DNA from 2 places in the Lysobacter sp. 22409 genome. Region 2 is predicted to be linked to the other one. Evidence: riboswitches for the same ligand, from Rfam matches in the RefSeq annotation. Region 2 holds a riboswitch; the other holds the start of a gene.
The links. Region 2 has a riboswitch for cobalamin ahead of metE (5-methyltetrahydropteroyltriglutamate--homocysteine S-methyltransferase). Riboswitches for the same ligand answer to the same signal wherever they lie in the genome.

Region 1 (7,456 bases), on a different contig from region 2:
TTCCGCCATGGATGCGAATGATTGTCAATTAACAGAAAGCAACCAAGTGCTGGAATGCCGTGCGGCCCCGGCCGGACGGTTCCGGCGGTAGGCCTAGCCGGGTCAGCCGGGTCAGTCGGGCTCGGCCGCCCGCCCGGTCCGGGAGGTTCAGCTGCCCGATTCGGAGCCGCTGCCGCGCACCGGATTGCCGGGCCCGCCGCAGGCCCGCGACCGCGGGTGGTTGCAGCCCGACAGGTAGGCCTCGTGCGACCGGGCATCCGGACCGGGCGCGGGCACGGCCTGCTGGCCGGCGACCAGACGCGCGAACGGGGCCAGATGGCGCAGGGCGCTGGCATAGACGCCGCGCTTGAACATCACCACGTGCTCGACCGGGTACCAGAAATCGACCCAGCGCCAGTGATCGAACTCGGGCTTGTCGGTCAGATCCAGGCGCAGGTCCGACTCCTCGCCGGTCAGGCGCAGCAGGAACCACACTTGTTTTTGGCCGATGCAGACCAGGCGGTCGTTGCGGCGGATCGCCCGCCGCGGCAGGCGATAGCGCAGCCAGCCCGGGGTGGCGCCGAGCACTTCGACATGTTGCGGGAGCAGACCGGTTTCCTCGCGCAACTCGCGATACATCGCCTCGAGCGGCGTCTCGTCGGTATTCATCCCGCCCTGCGGGAATTGCCAGCCATCGCGATGCACGCGGCGGGCCCAGAACAAGCGGCCGTCCGGGTGCATCAACACGATGCCGACATTGGGCCTGTAGCCGTCCGGATCGATCACGATGCGGACTCCAAATTCACTGTGTCCGACTCTGCCACGGGGTGGCCGGGACGACAAGTCGGGTAAACAAGTCGGTCGCGATGCGCTCAGACGATTGACAAGAGCCCGTCCGGCATGAAGAATTCGCGGTTCCCCGTGGCTATGTAGCTCAGCCGGTTAGAGCACAGCACTCATAATGCTGGGGTCGGTGGTTCGAGTCCACCCATAGCCACCATAGAATCGCCGCGCAGCAAGACCCAGGCCCGCCAGCGCAGCGGGCTTTTTCGTATCCGTCGCCAGGATGCGCGCCGGCCCAGGATTCCCGATCGTTCCAGATTACGTCGCCCCAGATCACGCGCCACGCCGCGCCATCGCGCGACGCGCCACCGCCCGACCCGGTACCGCACTATGACTGCTGTGAACATCTTCAAGGTCTTCACTCTCGAAGCCGCCCACCGGTTGCCGAACGTGCCGGAAGGCCATAAATGCGCGCGTTTGCACGGGCATTCGTTCCGCATCGAGGTGCACCTGACCGGCGAACTGGGCGAGCACACCGGCTGGGTGATGGACTATGCCGACGTCAAGAAGGCGTTCCAGCCGACTTACGACCGCCTCGATCATCACTACCTCAACGACATCCCCGGCCTGGAAAACCCGACCAGCGAACGCCTCGCGGTGTGGATCTGGGACCAGCTCAAGCCGGTGCTGCCGCTGTTGAGCGAAATCGTGGTCCACGAGACCTGCACCGCCGGCTGCCGCTACCGCGGCTGAGCCAGGGGCACTCGCCCTTCCCCTCCCGATCATCGGCCCGGCCGGCGCCTTGTCAGACGCCGGAAACGCCGTGGTCATGGCCCCGGATTAGGCTTTGCCTGAACGGCTGCTTGGTCGCTAACTACCTGAACAGGCAGGCTTTCTGAACGGCTTTCGACCGCTCGTCGGCTCGATGTTGCATCGCAACAAAACCCCGCCTATGCTGCACCGCACAATCCAGTCGTTCTCCGTCTGGACCTTTCAGGAGCTCAGCCATGTACCAGCAATTCAACGAACAGTTCGCCGCCGCTACGCGCCAGTTCGCGGACACGGCCGCTCAGGTCAACCGTCTGGCCCTCGACAACGCCGAGGCCGTGTTCGGCCTGCAGGTCGCTGCCATCGAAGACCGCGTCAACGCCACTTTCGCTTTCTTCGGTGAAGCCGCCGAAGCCCGCGACCTGGAAGCCTTCAAGACCCTGTGGCCGAAGGGCGCGCAGATCGCTCGCGAAAACGTCGAGCGCGCTGTCAGCACCGGCCAGGAAGCTTTCGGCCGCACCGTGAAGACCAACGAAGCGATCGCCGAGTTGGCCAAGTCGCAGATCGAAACCGCTGCCAAGGCCACCCAGGCCAACGTCGAGAAGGCCGCCAAGGCCGCGGCGAAGGCGACGGCTCCGGCTGCTGCCGCGACCAAGTAAGCGCACCGTCTCTCTCTCCGGCCGTCATGGCGGATACGAAAAACCCGGCAGCTTCGGCTGCCGGGTTTTTTGTTGCCCGCGATTCGGCCTTCGCCGTCGCCACGGATCGCAGGCGGACTGCAGAGCGATCGCCGCGCTAGGACAACGGCTGCAAGCGCCCCGCCAGGGCCTGCGGATCGGGCGAAGCGAGATACGGCAGACGCCCCCAGCACGGCACCGGCAGACGCCGGCACAGGATCTCGAAGTTGTCGTCGGCGCGCGCCATCTGCGGGTCGATGTCGTTGGCGATCCAGCCGACCAGGCGGGCGCCGTCGGCCTGGATCGCGCGCGCACTCAAACGCGCGTGATTGATCGCGCCCAGGCGCAGGCCGACCACCAACACCACCGGCAGGTCCAGCGCGCGCACCAGGTCGATCTGGTCGAGCGTGGCGCTGATCGGCGCGGCCCAACCGCCGACGCCTTCGACCACCACCGTGTCCGACTGCGCCGCCAAGCGCGCATGCGCGGCGAGGATCGTCGCGAGCGCGATCTCGACGCCGGCCTGCGCGGCGGCGAGTTCCGGCGCCAACGGCTGCGGCAAGGCGTAGGGATTGACGTCGTCGTAGTGCGGTCTCGGCGCACTGGCCGCTTGCAACAGCAAGGCGTCCTCGTTGCGCCAACCCTCGGGCGTGCGTTCGCAACCGCTCGCCACCGGCTTCATGCCGACCGCGCGCAGCCCGCGCGCGCGCAAGGCGTGCAACAAGCTCGCGCTGGCCACCGACTTGCCGATGCCGGTGTCGGTGCCGGTGACGAACACGCCGCGCGGAAACACCGCGGACGCGGCCGTTGGTCGGGAGCCGGCCTCCACCGGGGGCTGGGTGTGACTCATCTCGCGCTTTTCCCTGGGGCGTGGAGTCCACCATGGTAGTGGCGGCGGATGCCGCTGTTACACTCCGATGATGTTTAAAACCTCCGCACTATCGGGCGACAAGCCCGAGCAATACGCGCAGCTGCTCGCCCAGGCGCGCGGTTTGCTCGACGGCGAACGCGACCGTATCGCCAATGCCGCCAACCTGTCGGCGTTGGTCAGCCATGCCCTGCCGGAACTCAACTGGGTCGGCTTCTATTTCTACGACGGCGAAGAACTCGTGGTCGGCCCGTTCCAGGGCTTGCCGGCGTGCGTGCGCATTCCGCTCGACAAGGGCGTGTGCGGCGCGGCCGCCTCGACCCGCCAGACCCAACGCGTCGCCGACGTGCACGCCTTCCCCGGCCACATCGCCTGCGATGCCGCCTCGCGTTCGGAAGTGGTGGTGCCGCTGGTCCACGGCGATTCCCTGATCGGCGTGTTCGACCTCGACAGCCCGGTTCCGGACCGTTTCGATGCCGACGACCAGGCCGGCCTGGAAGCGCTGGCGCGCGTGTACGTGGAGGCGCTGGCATGACCGCGCCGAAGATGCGCAACATCGGCCCCAAGAGCGCGGCCTGGCTGCGCCAGGTCGGCCTGCGCACGCACGAGGACATCTCCGCGATCGGCACGGTCGAGGCCTTCATGCGCGTCAAGCGCGCCGGCTTCAAGCCGACGCTCAACCTGCTGTACGCGATCGAAGGCGCGCTGCTGGACTGCCATTGGCAGGAGATCAGCGACGAACGCCGACAACAGCTGATCCAGGCCGCCGAAGCCGCGACCGCGCTGCTGCCGCCGCCGCGCAACAAGCCGGCCGCCGCGCCGGTGCACACCACCGTGCACGCCGAAGAACGCCACGACGCATTCGAGGGCGGCGGTCTGGACGGCAACGGCCTGGACGACGACGACCGCCCCGGCGGCCACGACGAGGACGACGGGCGCGACTGAGCCCGTCGGCGCCGCTGCGCCCCCTCCGGCCGGCCGCTCCGCCCGCCCGCGGCTTTGGCCCCGGGCGCCGGCTTCGCGTAGACTGCGCACCGCTTCAAGGTGACCCGGCGGCTTTCTCCATCGCCGGGTTGAAACGGGAAGCCGGTGACGCGCCCTCTCCTGCGGGAGGATCGGCGCCAGTCCGGCACTGCCCCCGCAACGGTAAGCAAGACAGATCGCGGCAACCGCCACTGTGCTCGGCACGGGAAGGCGCCGCGATCGGCAGCCCGACCCCGCGTCGGCGCTGCGCTTGCGAGTCCGGAGACCGGCCTTGAGGCGCCACAGGTTGCGATGCGGAGGGCGTCGCGGCGGCTGCTATCCGGCTGTCTGCACGGCCCGCTGCCTCCTCGCAACCGCCTTCCGCCGTCGTCGTCGCGCGCCTCCGGGTGCGCGCGCTGGAGCTTTACCCATGTCCGCCCCGAACACGTACGCCCTGAATCTGTCGCTTGCCATCGCCTGTGCGCTGGCGCTGCCCACCGCCGCCCTCGCCGCTCCGGCCGGCGACGCCACCGACCTCGACGAGGTGGTGGTCACCGCCAACCGCACCGCGGTCAGCGTCAACGACACCCTGACCCCGGTCGACGTGCTCGACCGCGAGACCATCCAGCGCAGCCAGGCGCGCGACCTCAACGACCTGCTGCGCGGCCGCGCCGGCATCAGCATTTCCAACCAGGGCGGCGCCGGCAAGCTCACCACCCTGTTCCTGCGCGGCAGCGAGTCCGACCACGTGTTGGTGCTGGTCGACGGCATCCGCGTCGGCTCGCCGACCTCGGGCCTGGCCGCGCTGCAAGACCTGCCGCTGGCACTGATCGACCGCATCGAGATCGTGCGCGGCCCGCGTTCGAGCCTGTACGGCGCCGACGCCATCGGCGGCGTGATCCAGGTGTTCACCCGCCGCGAGAAGCAGGGCTTCGCGCCGCGCGTGCACGTCGGCGGCGGCAGCAACGACAGCCTCGAATTCGGCACCGGCTTCGGCGGTCGCAGCGAGCGCGGCTGGTTCGGCGCCGACTACAGCTTCCGCAAGACCGAGGGCATCAACGCCTGCCGCGGCGCCGGCTTCCCGGTGTTCGCCGGCTGCTTCACCGACGAGCCCGACCGCGACGGTTACGAAAACCACGCCCTGTCTCTGCGCGGCGGCCTCGAGTTCAACGAACAGTGGAGCATCGAAGGCCAGGCGCTGCGCGCGGAAGGCGAGAACGATTACGACGGCAGCTTCGTCAACCGCTCCGAGACCGTGCAGCAGGTGATCGGCGGCAAGCTGCAATGGCGTCCGTCGGAAACCATTCACCTGCAGTTGCTGGCCGGCCGCAACGTCGACAGCTCGGATAATTTCCTCGGCGAAGTGCCAATGGGGTTCTTCAAGACCGATCGCGACAGTGCGACCTTGCAGGGCGACTTCACCCTGGCCGAAGGCCACGTGCTGACCGCGGGCTTCGATTGGCTGCGCGACCGCGTCGACAGCGACACCGTGTACGACGAAAGCGAGCGCGACAACAAGGCCGGCTTCGTCCAGTACCAGGGCCGCTTCGGCGCGCAGTCGTTCGAGGCCAGCCTGCGCCGCGACGACAACGAACAGTTCGGCGGCCACACCACCGGCGGCGCGGCCTGGGGCCTGAACTTCGCCGAGCGCTGGCGCGTCACCGTCGGCTACGGCACCGCGTTCAAGGCGCCGACCTTCAACGAGCTGTATTACCCGTTCTTCGGCAACGCGACCCTGCGCCCGGAAGAGTCCAAGACCTGGGAGCTCGGCCTGGCCTATCGCGGCGAGCGTTTCAACGCCCGCATCGACGGCTTCGACACCCGCGCCGACGATCTGATTACCTACGACTCGTCGATCAACCTGCCCAACAACATCGACCGCGCGCGCATGCGCGGCGCCGAGATCGGCATCGACACCACGTTCGCGCAATGGACCTTGGCGGCGAGCGCGAGCTTCCTCGACACCGAAAACCGCGCCGGCTTCTACCAGGGCAACGACCTGCCGCGCCGGGCCAAGCACAGCGCGCGCATCGACCTGGACCGCAGCTTCGGCAAGTTCCGCTTCGGTGCGACCGCGGTCGGCTCGGGTTCGCGCTACGACGACGTCGCCAACAGCACCCGCCTGGGCGGCTACGGCACCCTCGACCTGCGCGCCGAGTACGCGATCACCCCCGCGCTGAGTCTGCAGGCGCGCGTGGCCAACGTGTTCGACCGCGAGTACGAAACCTCTTCGTACTTCAATCAGCCCGGCCGCGAGTGGTTCCTGACCCTGCGCTACGCACCGGTCAACTGAGCGGTCGACCGATCTGCGGATCGTCGAGCGTCGACAAAAAGCCCGGCATCGCCGGGCTTTTTGTTTTTGGCGCAGAAACACCCACGACCGACGAACGCAGGCTCAGGTCGGCCGCAGCCCGCATTGCACCCAACTGCGGCCGGCGATGTCGGCGACCACGCCGATCATGCCGTGGCGCCAGCGCCCGTCCTCCGGCCCGGCCGCCAAGGCCTCGTAAAGCTGCGCCGGCACGCCGTCGGCGAGACTGCGCAGCTTGGCCGTCACTTCGGCATCGTCGCGGAACATCGCCTTGGCCACGACGAACCAACTCAACGCACGCGGCGAACCGTCGGCCGAGAACGACAGGCTGATACCGCTCGGCCGCGGCAACTCCGAACCTGGCACGACCCGGGCAAGCATGGCCATCATCGCGGCGCTGTCGCCGAGCACCGCACCTGCCATCCCTTGCAAGGCACGCCAATCGAGTTCCTGTGCGCGCGCGTAGAACTCGACGCTGCCGTCGCAGTTCACTCCGCTCAGACGCCAGCTCATCAGGTTCGAACGGAACAACACATGCTTGTCGCGCCAGGCCGCGGGTAAACGCCCATCGGGCAGGTCGACGTAGAGCTTGGTCGCCGTGCCTTCTCCATGGCGCGCCGCCGCCCACGCCCCGAAGCTCATCGCACCTTCGCGCTGCAGGTCCAGCCAAGGTCCCAAATCGCCTTGCCAATCCAAGGCCTGTGCCGCAAGCAGGAGCCGCTCGCGATCGGCCACTTCCGGCGCGGCGACTTCGGTCGCCCACCGCACCACCGGCTCGCGCGAGCTCCAGGAGAATTCGACCGGCATGCCGGTATTGGTCAGGCTGCTGAAACTGCCGGCCACTTCCGGCCAGACCGAACGGCCGAGCGGCGCGAGTACGCCGCCCAGCAGGCCAGCGGCGGCGGCGGCCTGCGCCGGCAGCACCGTGCCGAGTCGCCGCAAGGTGGCGGCGACCGGGCCGGCGATGTCGGCACCGAGGCTTTGCTGCATCGGCGCGAGCCAGGCCGCTTCGGTATCGCCGCGCGTGTCGATAACGGTATCGCTGCGCATGTCACTGCACCGCGACCAGTTCTTCGGTCTCGGCGACCCAGGCGCGCTGATCGAACT
Region 2 (7,456 bases):
AGGATCGTCACCGGTCCGGTCAGCATGCCTTTGACCGGCCGCTGGGTTTGCGCCTGCGCGTAACGGGTCCAGTCGACGGTCATCGCCTGCGGCCGGACCACGTCGCCGAACAGCACCGGCGGCTTGACGCAGCGCGAGCCGTAGCTCTGCACCCAGCCGTGGGCGGTGAAGGCGAAACCGTCGAGTTGCTCGCCGAAGTACTCGACCATGTCGTTGCGTTCGAACTCGCCGTGCACCAGCACGTCGATGCCCAGCGCTTCCTGCTCGCGCAGGCACAGCTTGGTCTCGTTCTCCAGGAAGGTCCGGTAAGCCGCGTCGTCGATCTTGCCGGCCTTGTGCTCGGCACGCGCGCGCCGCACTTCGGCGGTCTGCGGGAACGAGCCGATGGTGGTGGTCGGGAACAGCGGCAGGCCGAGGCGCTGCGCCTGTACCTTGGCGCGTTGCGGGTAGGGCGAGGCGCGCCGGGTCATGGCCGGTTCGACCGCGGCCAGGCGCTTGCGCACCTCGGCATTGCGCAGCAACGGCGAGGCCAGGCGCGCAGCGCGCGCGCTGGCGGCGGTGGCGAGGTCGCGGTTGGCGTCGGCGCTGCCGGTGAGGGCATCGGCGAGCAGGCGCAGTTCCTCGATCTTCTGCCGCGCATAGGCCATCCAGTGACGCAGCGGTGCGGGCAGCTTGCGTTCCAGTTCCAGGTCGGTCGGCACGTGCAACAGCGAGCACGACGGCGCCAGCCATTGCGCGCGATCGCCGGCGCGGCGGGCCAGGCTCAGCGCGGCGTCGAGATCGGCGCGCCAGATGTTGCGGCCGTCGACCACGCCGAGGCTGAGGACGCGGTCGTCCGGCAACAGCGGCAGCACGCTTTCCAACTGCTGCGGCGCGCGCACCAGGTCGACGTGCAGGCCTTGCACCGGCAGGCGGGCGGCGAGGGCGGCGTTGTCGCCGAGGCCGCCGAAGTAAGTCGTCAGCAGGCGTTGCGGCGCGTCGGCTTCGGCCAGGGCCGCATAAGCGCGGCGATAGGCGTCGCGATCGTCGTCGTCGAGGTCGAGCACCAGAGCCGGCTCATCGAGCTGGACCCAGTCGGCGCCCGCCGCCTTGAGCTTGCCGAGCAATTCGGCATAGGCCGGCAGCAGGGCATCGAGCAGCTCGCGCGGGTCGCCGCCGTCGCTGCGCTTGCCGAGCTTGAGGAAGGACACCGGGCCGAGCAGCACCGGCCGCGCCTGGATGCCGAGCGCGCGCGCCTGGGCCAGTTCCGCCAGCGGCTTGTCGCCGCGCAGGACGAAGCGCTGGTCGCGCTCGAACTGCGGGACCAGATAGTGGTAGTTGGTGTCGAACCACTTGGTCATCTCGAGCGCGTGCAGGTCGCGACGGCCGTCCTGCAGGCCGCGGGCGAGGGCGAAGTAGCCGGTCAGCGGGTTTTCGTCGTAGACCTCGCGGTACGGCGCCGGGATCGCGTCGAACAGAACGGCGGTATCGAGGACGTGGTCGTAAAGGGAGAAATCGTTGCACGGCACGACGTCGGCGCCGGCCTGCCGCGCCAGTTGCCAATGGCGTTCGCGCAGGCCGTGGGCGGTGTCGTGCAGCGCCTGGGCCGGCGTGTCGCCTTTCCAGAACGATTCGAGGGCCAGCTTGAGCTCGCGCCGCGCGCCTATGCGCGGGAAGCCGAGATGGGTGACGCTGATCATGATGATTACCTGCGATGCGTGGGCATGGCGCAGGGCAACGAAGGAGACCACGGCTGCGCCGGCCCGACGCTCGCGCGCCCGGCTTCGCCACAACCCTTGGTGTCGACCTTCGCCCCCGCGGGCGAACCGGCGCGCACGACGCGGCCCGCGCCGGGACGGGCCCGGACGCAGCGCCGACGCCTTGCGGGCCGGAGTCGGACGGAAGGCGAGCCTTCCGGTCATGGCAGGTCTTCGGGCTTGGGGCATGGAGCACGAGGCGCCTCCTACTGTCCGTCGCTTCCCGGGATCGCTCCCAGTGCCTGACGAAGTTCGTTCCCTATACCGCTGCGGGGCAGCTCCGGAATTGGACGTGGCGTCCGCACCGGATTCCCTCTAACCGCCGCCGGTGCGAACCGGTGGCGATTTGTCACATCGCTTCATCTGCATGAAGCGATGTTCACCATCACGCCGCCAAGCTACGCAGCGCGACCGGCGAAGTCAATCGCCGCGATCGCGATGCGTGGACCCGGTTTGCGATTTGTGGCCGCAGCCGGCGACGGCGCCGCGGCCGGGGTTTCCCCGGCTGCCGTTCATGCGCCGCCGACGATGATGTCGGCACGCTGACGGGCGCGAACGCCATGACCTCCTGCCGTTGAGCTTGGCGGGCCCTGGGGCTAACGTTCGTGCTGTGGCGACGATGCGCAGCGCGGGTCCAGGACGGCCCGCGCGATCCCGACTCCGATGGGTGGAACATGCTTTTCAGAAGGACGTTTGCGCTGACCTTGTGCCTGCTCGGACTGGCGGCTTGCGGGAGGGATTCCGCCGCGCCGCCGCCGGCCCGGTCCGAGCCGGTCACCATGGGCAGCCAGAACGAGTCGCCCAAGGTCGCCGCCGCGGACGCGTCGAGCGAGACCGACATCCTGCAGGGCACCTATTGGCCGCCGGCCAAGCTCGACGGCGGCGTGGCCAAGATCAGCTGCGAATACGACTACCCGCGTTTCGGCGACGGAAAACCGCTGACTGCGCTGGACTTCTTCAGCCTGGTCGACGCCTTGTCGCCGTGCCAGGCCAGCGGCGTGGTGCGCCTGCACTACCAGGGCAAGATCGGCGCCGGCTTCACCGCGCTGGTGCAGCGCGTGGCGGCGATGGCCACACGCATGGAAATCCAGACCCGCATCCTCGACATCGACTCCAGCGGCGGTCACGTCGAGGAAGCGATCCGCGCCGGCGACTCGATCGCCGAATCGGGTTGGGCGATCTGGGTGCGCGAGGATTCGGTCTGCCATAGCGCCTGCGTCTTGGTGCTGGCCGCCGGCGACACTCGCTCGATCGAAGGCAAGGTCGGCATCCACCGGCTGATGCGCGACCGCTCGACCGCGACCTCGCGCGCCGAACTCAGCCGCGAACTCAAGGCGATCAACCAGCAGGTGCGCGATTATCTGGAACGCAACGGCGTCGCCACCGGCGTCGCCGACCTGATGATGACCATCGCCAACCGCGACCTGCGCGTGTTGACGGTGGACGAGCTCAAGCAGTTCGGCCTCGACGGCACCAACGCCGCCCAGGACGACCTCGACCGCATCCGCCTGACCCGCAAGTGCGGCGAGGACTTCGTCCGCCGCCGCGAAGCCTTCCGCCGCGATTTCGACGCGCAGTGCATGGCCACCGGCAAAAACTTCGCCTCCATGCCGGAATGCGCAAAAGCCTTGCAGGAACAGTTCGGCTTCCCGGACGAGACCTGCCCCTCCGACAGTCCGGCCGATCTGTACGCCCGCGACCTGCGGCGCCTGCCGCTGCCGGACGACGCAGGCGCCGATGCCGACGCGCCGGCCACTGCGGGCGCGTCGAAGAAGCGTTCCAACAAGAGCGCCGAATAGCCGTCGTGCGCGCCGCGCGAGCTCGACCCCGCCGGGCGCTCACCAGCGGCGTTCGACCCGCGCGCCGCCGAACATCACCTGGCGGATGCCGGGCAGAGCGAGGAAATCGTGCGGGAAGCCGAGCTGGATTGCGCTGGCGTCGTCGAGCCGACGCTGTTGCGCCTCGTCGAATTCGATGTCGAGCGCGCCGAGGTTCTCCTGCAACTGCGCCAGGGTGCGTGCGCCGATCACCGGCGCCACCGCGCCGGGCCGGCGCAGCAACCAGGCCAGGGCGATCTGCGCCGGCGGCCGTTCGAGTTCGGCCGCGACCGCCTTGACCGTCTCGGCGATGACGAGGGCGCGTTCGGTCAGGGCGCCGTTGCCGATCGCCACCGCGCGGCGGCCTTCGGCGCTGCCGGCATCGAGGTCGGCCTGCGTGTACTTGCCGGTCAATACGCCCGAGGCCAGCGGCGACCAGGCGGTGACGCCGAGCCCGAGTTCGGCCGCCATCGGCAGCAGTTCGCGCTCGCTGTCGCGCTGGGCCAGGCTGTACTCGGTCTGCAAGGCGATCAGCGGCGACCAACCGCGCAGTTCGGCCAGGGTCTGCATGCGCGCGGCCTGCCAGGCCGGAAGGTCCGACACGCCCGCATACAAGACCTTGCCGGCGCGGACCAGATCGTCGAAGCCGCGCATCACTTCCTCGGCCGGCGTGGTCGCATCCCAGGCGTGCAGATACAGCAGGTCGATGTAGTCGCTGCCGAGCCGGCGCAGACTGGCTTCGACCGACTGGCGCAGGTTCTTGCGGTGGTTGCCGCCGGCATTGGGGTCGCCGGGATTCATGCACAGCGAAAACTTGGTCGCGATCACCAGCGCATCGCGGCGGCCGTGGGCGAATTCGCCGATCAGGCTTTCCGAACTGCCGCCGGTGTAGAGGTTGGCGGTGTCGATGAAGTTGCCGCCGCGTTCGAGGTAGGCGTCGAACACGCTGCGCGCTTCGTCGGCGTCGCTGCCCCAACCCCAGTCGTTGCCGAAGGTCATCGTGCCGAGGCAGAGCGGGCTGACGCGCAGGCCGGAGCGGCCCAGGGTGCGGTAATCGTCCAAGCGCATGTCGTGGTTCCATCGAGGGGGAGCCACGAGTCTAGGCAGCGCCGTGCCGGCGAAATATCCGCAACTTGCTTCCGGGCGCGCGCCGGGTAACCCTGATGTCGGCCGCGGCTTGCGGCGATGGAGCGCAGATGTCGAAGCAGGAAGCGAAACCGAAACCGAAACCGAAGCCGAAGCCGAAGCCGAAGCCGAAGCAAGAAGCAGCCGCGGCCACGAAGGATCCGGTCAGCGAGGATTTCCCGGTGACGATGGCCGAATGGAAGGTCATGACCGTGATCGCGATCGGGGTCGCGGCTATGGTCGCCCTGATCATGACGATGGTGAACCTGGTCGATGGGGGCGGGCCGGTCGCGGTGGAGCCCAGCGGCTTGTGGCGGGCGTGGAACCTGTTGCTGATCGCCGGCCTGGCTTGTGGCGCTTATCGCCTGGGGCGTTGGCCGAGTCTGCGGCCCTGGCGCGTGCTGGCGGCCGGGCCCTTGCTGATGGTGCTGGTAGCGATGTGGATGGCGCTGGGTTGGTCGGTGGACCGCTACAACGCGCGTTGGGGACGCGAGGAGTGGGGGGTCGGCAAGACCGCCAACCTGCATTGGCAACAGCATTGGAGCAAGAACGGCGGCCCGAGCGTCACGGTGAGCTTCCGCTTCGAGCCGGAGGGCGCGGCCGTCGATGGTGCAGATCGCTCGCGCTACATCGAGACCTCGCAGCCCCTGTATTGGTCGCTGCAGCAGAAACCGCGATTGGGGATGCGCCTGCTCCGCAGTTGGGCCGGCTTGTCGTATCGCGCGCTGGTGTTGTGCGAGCAGCCTAGCGGCGCCTGCACGGGCACGATCGTGCCTGAGCCGGAGACGCCCGGTACGGCGCCCTGATCGCGCGCCTCAGCGCGCGAGCGGCGGCACCGGCGTGGGTTTGCCCTCGCTGTCGAGCGCGATCATGGTGAAGCGGCCGCGGGTGGCGAGTTGCGACTCGCCCGACAGCAGGTCTTCCTTATGCATCTCGACTTCGACCTGCATCGAGGTGCGGCCGGTCTCGACCACGCGCGCGATCAGCTCGACCAGCGCGCCCTTGGGCACGGCCGTATGGAAGTCGATCTGCTCCGAACGCGCGGTGACCACCGTGCGACGGGCGTAGCGCGAGGCGGCGATGAAGGCGGCCTTGTCCATCCATGCCAGCGCCTGGCCGCCGAACAGCGTGCCCAGGTGGTTGGTGTGGTCGGGGAAGACGATCTCGGTCATGCGCGCTTCGATCATTTGAGCAGTGAGCTTCGAGGAGTGAGGAGTGAGGAGTGAGTTGGAGGAGCGAGGAGCGAGTCAAGGGCCGGAGCCGCTCTACTCACTCCTCTCTCCCAATTTCTCGCTTCTGCTTTAAAACGCTTCGTCGAAGGCGACTTCGCCCTGCACGCCGACCTGATAGGCCGAGACGCGGCGCTCGAAGAAGTTGGTCACTTCCTGCACGTCCTGCAGGTCCATGAAGGCGAAGGGGTTGGTCGAGCCGAAATGCTTGGGCATGCCGAGCTGGGCCATGCGCTGGTCGGCGCAATATTCCAGGTATTGGCGCATGTCCTTCAGCGACAGGCCGACCACGCCGCCGGACAGCACGTCGCGGGCGAACTGGTATTCGCATTCGACCGCTTCCTCGAACATCTTCACCACCTGCGCGCGCAGGTCGGCGTCGAACAGGTCGGGCTCTTCCTCGCGGGCGGTGCGGATGACTTCGAACGCGAACGCCATGTGGCAGCTCTCGTCGCGGAACACCCAATTGGTGCCCGAGGCCAGGCCGTTGAGCAGGCCGCGCGAACGCAGGTAATAGACATAGGCGAAGGCGGCGAAGAAGAACAGGCCTTCGATGCAGCCGGCGAAGCAGATCAGGTTGAGCAGGAACTGGCGGCGCTGATCGCGGGTTTCGATGCGCCGCAGGCCCTGGATCGAGTCGATCCAGCGGAAGCAGAACTCGGCCTTGGCGCGGATCGAGGGGATGTTCTCGACCGCATCGAAGGCCTTGGCGCGCTCGTTCGGATCGGGCAGGTAGGTGTCGAGCAGGGTCAGGTAGAACTGCACGTGCAGCGCTTCCTCGTACAACTGCCGCGACAGGTACATGCGCGCTTCCGGCGCGTTAATGTGCTGGTACAGGTTCAGCACCAGGTTGTTGGAGACGATGCTGTCGCCGGTGGCGAAGAACGCGACCAGGCGTTCGATCAAATGCCGCTCGGCCGGGCCGAACTTGTGCTTGAGATCGTTGACGTCCTGGGAGAAATCGACTTCCTCGACGGTCCAGGTGTTGCGGATCGCATCGCGGTACATCTCGTAGAAGTGCGGATAGCGCATCGGCCGCAGGGTGAGATCGAAACCGGGATCGAGGAGCTTGGTTTCGAGTGCAGAGGAGCGAGGAGTGAGTGGGGAAGTCGCTGACATGGACATAAGGGGTTTTCCGATTTTAGGTGTGCGGCGGATGAGTCAACCTCTGTTGTGAGGGAGGAGCCGATGCACTACCAAGTAACTACGATTTGGGACAAGTCCATGAGGCTGGCGGAACAGGTTTGCATCGTTTCGACGCAGCTCCCCGCGATGGAGCGATATGGAATTCGGTTGCAACTGACCCGGTCTGCCGTGTCGGTACCTAGCAATATCGCGGAAGGCTGGACGCGGGAGTCTAAGAAGGAGAAGGCGCAATTCTTGGCCATCGCACATGGTTCGCTATCGGAGCTTCACACCCAAGTATTGATCTGCGAGCGGGTGGGCTGGCTGTTCCCGGCCGATCTCGTCGAAATAAAACGTCTTATCGACGAGACCAGCCGAATGCTTACCGTCCTGCGAAGAGCCTCAAGGTCACTGAAACCGCCTT

Region 1: another riboswitch for cobalamin. It lies ahead of btuB (TonB-dependent vitamin B12 receptor); the one in region 2 lies ahead of metE (5-methyltetrahydropteroyltriglutamate--homocysteine S-methyltransferase).

Annotation. Positions count from the first base shown of each region.
Region 1 covers NZ_JBQEOE010000006.1:129,929-137,384, reverse strand. Annotated here, with positions in the region: gene ACTJJK_RS05245 (RNA pyrophosphohydrolase) at 148-765, opposite strand; tRNA gene ACTJJK_RS05240 (tRNA-Met) at 903-979, shown strand; gene queD (6-carboxytetrahydropterin synthase QueD) at 1,162-1,515, shown strand; gene ACTJJK_RS05230 (phasin family protein) at 1,770-2,189, shown strand; gene bioD (dethiobiotin synthase) at 2,326-3,000, opposite strand; gene ACTJJK_RS05220 (GAF domain-containing protein) at 3,128-3,610, shown strand; gene ACTJJK_RS05215 (TfoX/Sxy family protein) at 3,607-4,020, shown strand; cobalamin riboswitch at 4,101-4,347, shown strand; gene btuB (TonB-dependent vitamin B12 receptor) at 4,469-6,331, shown strand; gene ACTJJK_RS05205 (hypothetical protein) at 6,434-7,399, opposite strand; gene ACTJJK_RS05200 (hypothetical protein) at 7,401-7,456, opposite strand, start outside.
Region 2 covers NZ_JBQEOE010000068.1:8,003-15,458, reverse strand. Annotated here, with positions in the region: gene metE (5-methyltetrahydropteroyltriglutamate--homocysteine S-methyltransferase) at 1-1,679, opposite strand, end outside; cobalamin riboswitch at 1,885-2,091, opposite strand; gene ACTJJK_RS22055 (hypothetical protein) at 2,112-2,282, shown strand; gene ACTJJK_RS22050 (hypothetical protein) at 2,516-3,535, shown strand; gene ACTJJK_RS22045 (aldo/keto reductase) at 3,575-4,621, opposite strand; gene ACTJJK_RS22040 (hypothetical protein) at 4,861-5,484, shown strand; gene ACTJJK_RS22035 (acyl-CoA thioesterase) at 5,494-5,865, opposite strand; gene ACTJJK_RS22030 (ribonucleotide-diphosphate reductase subunit beta) at 5,980-7,026, opposite strand; gene ACTJJK_RS22025 (four helix bundle protein) at 7,096-7,456, shown strand, end outside.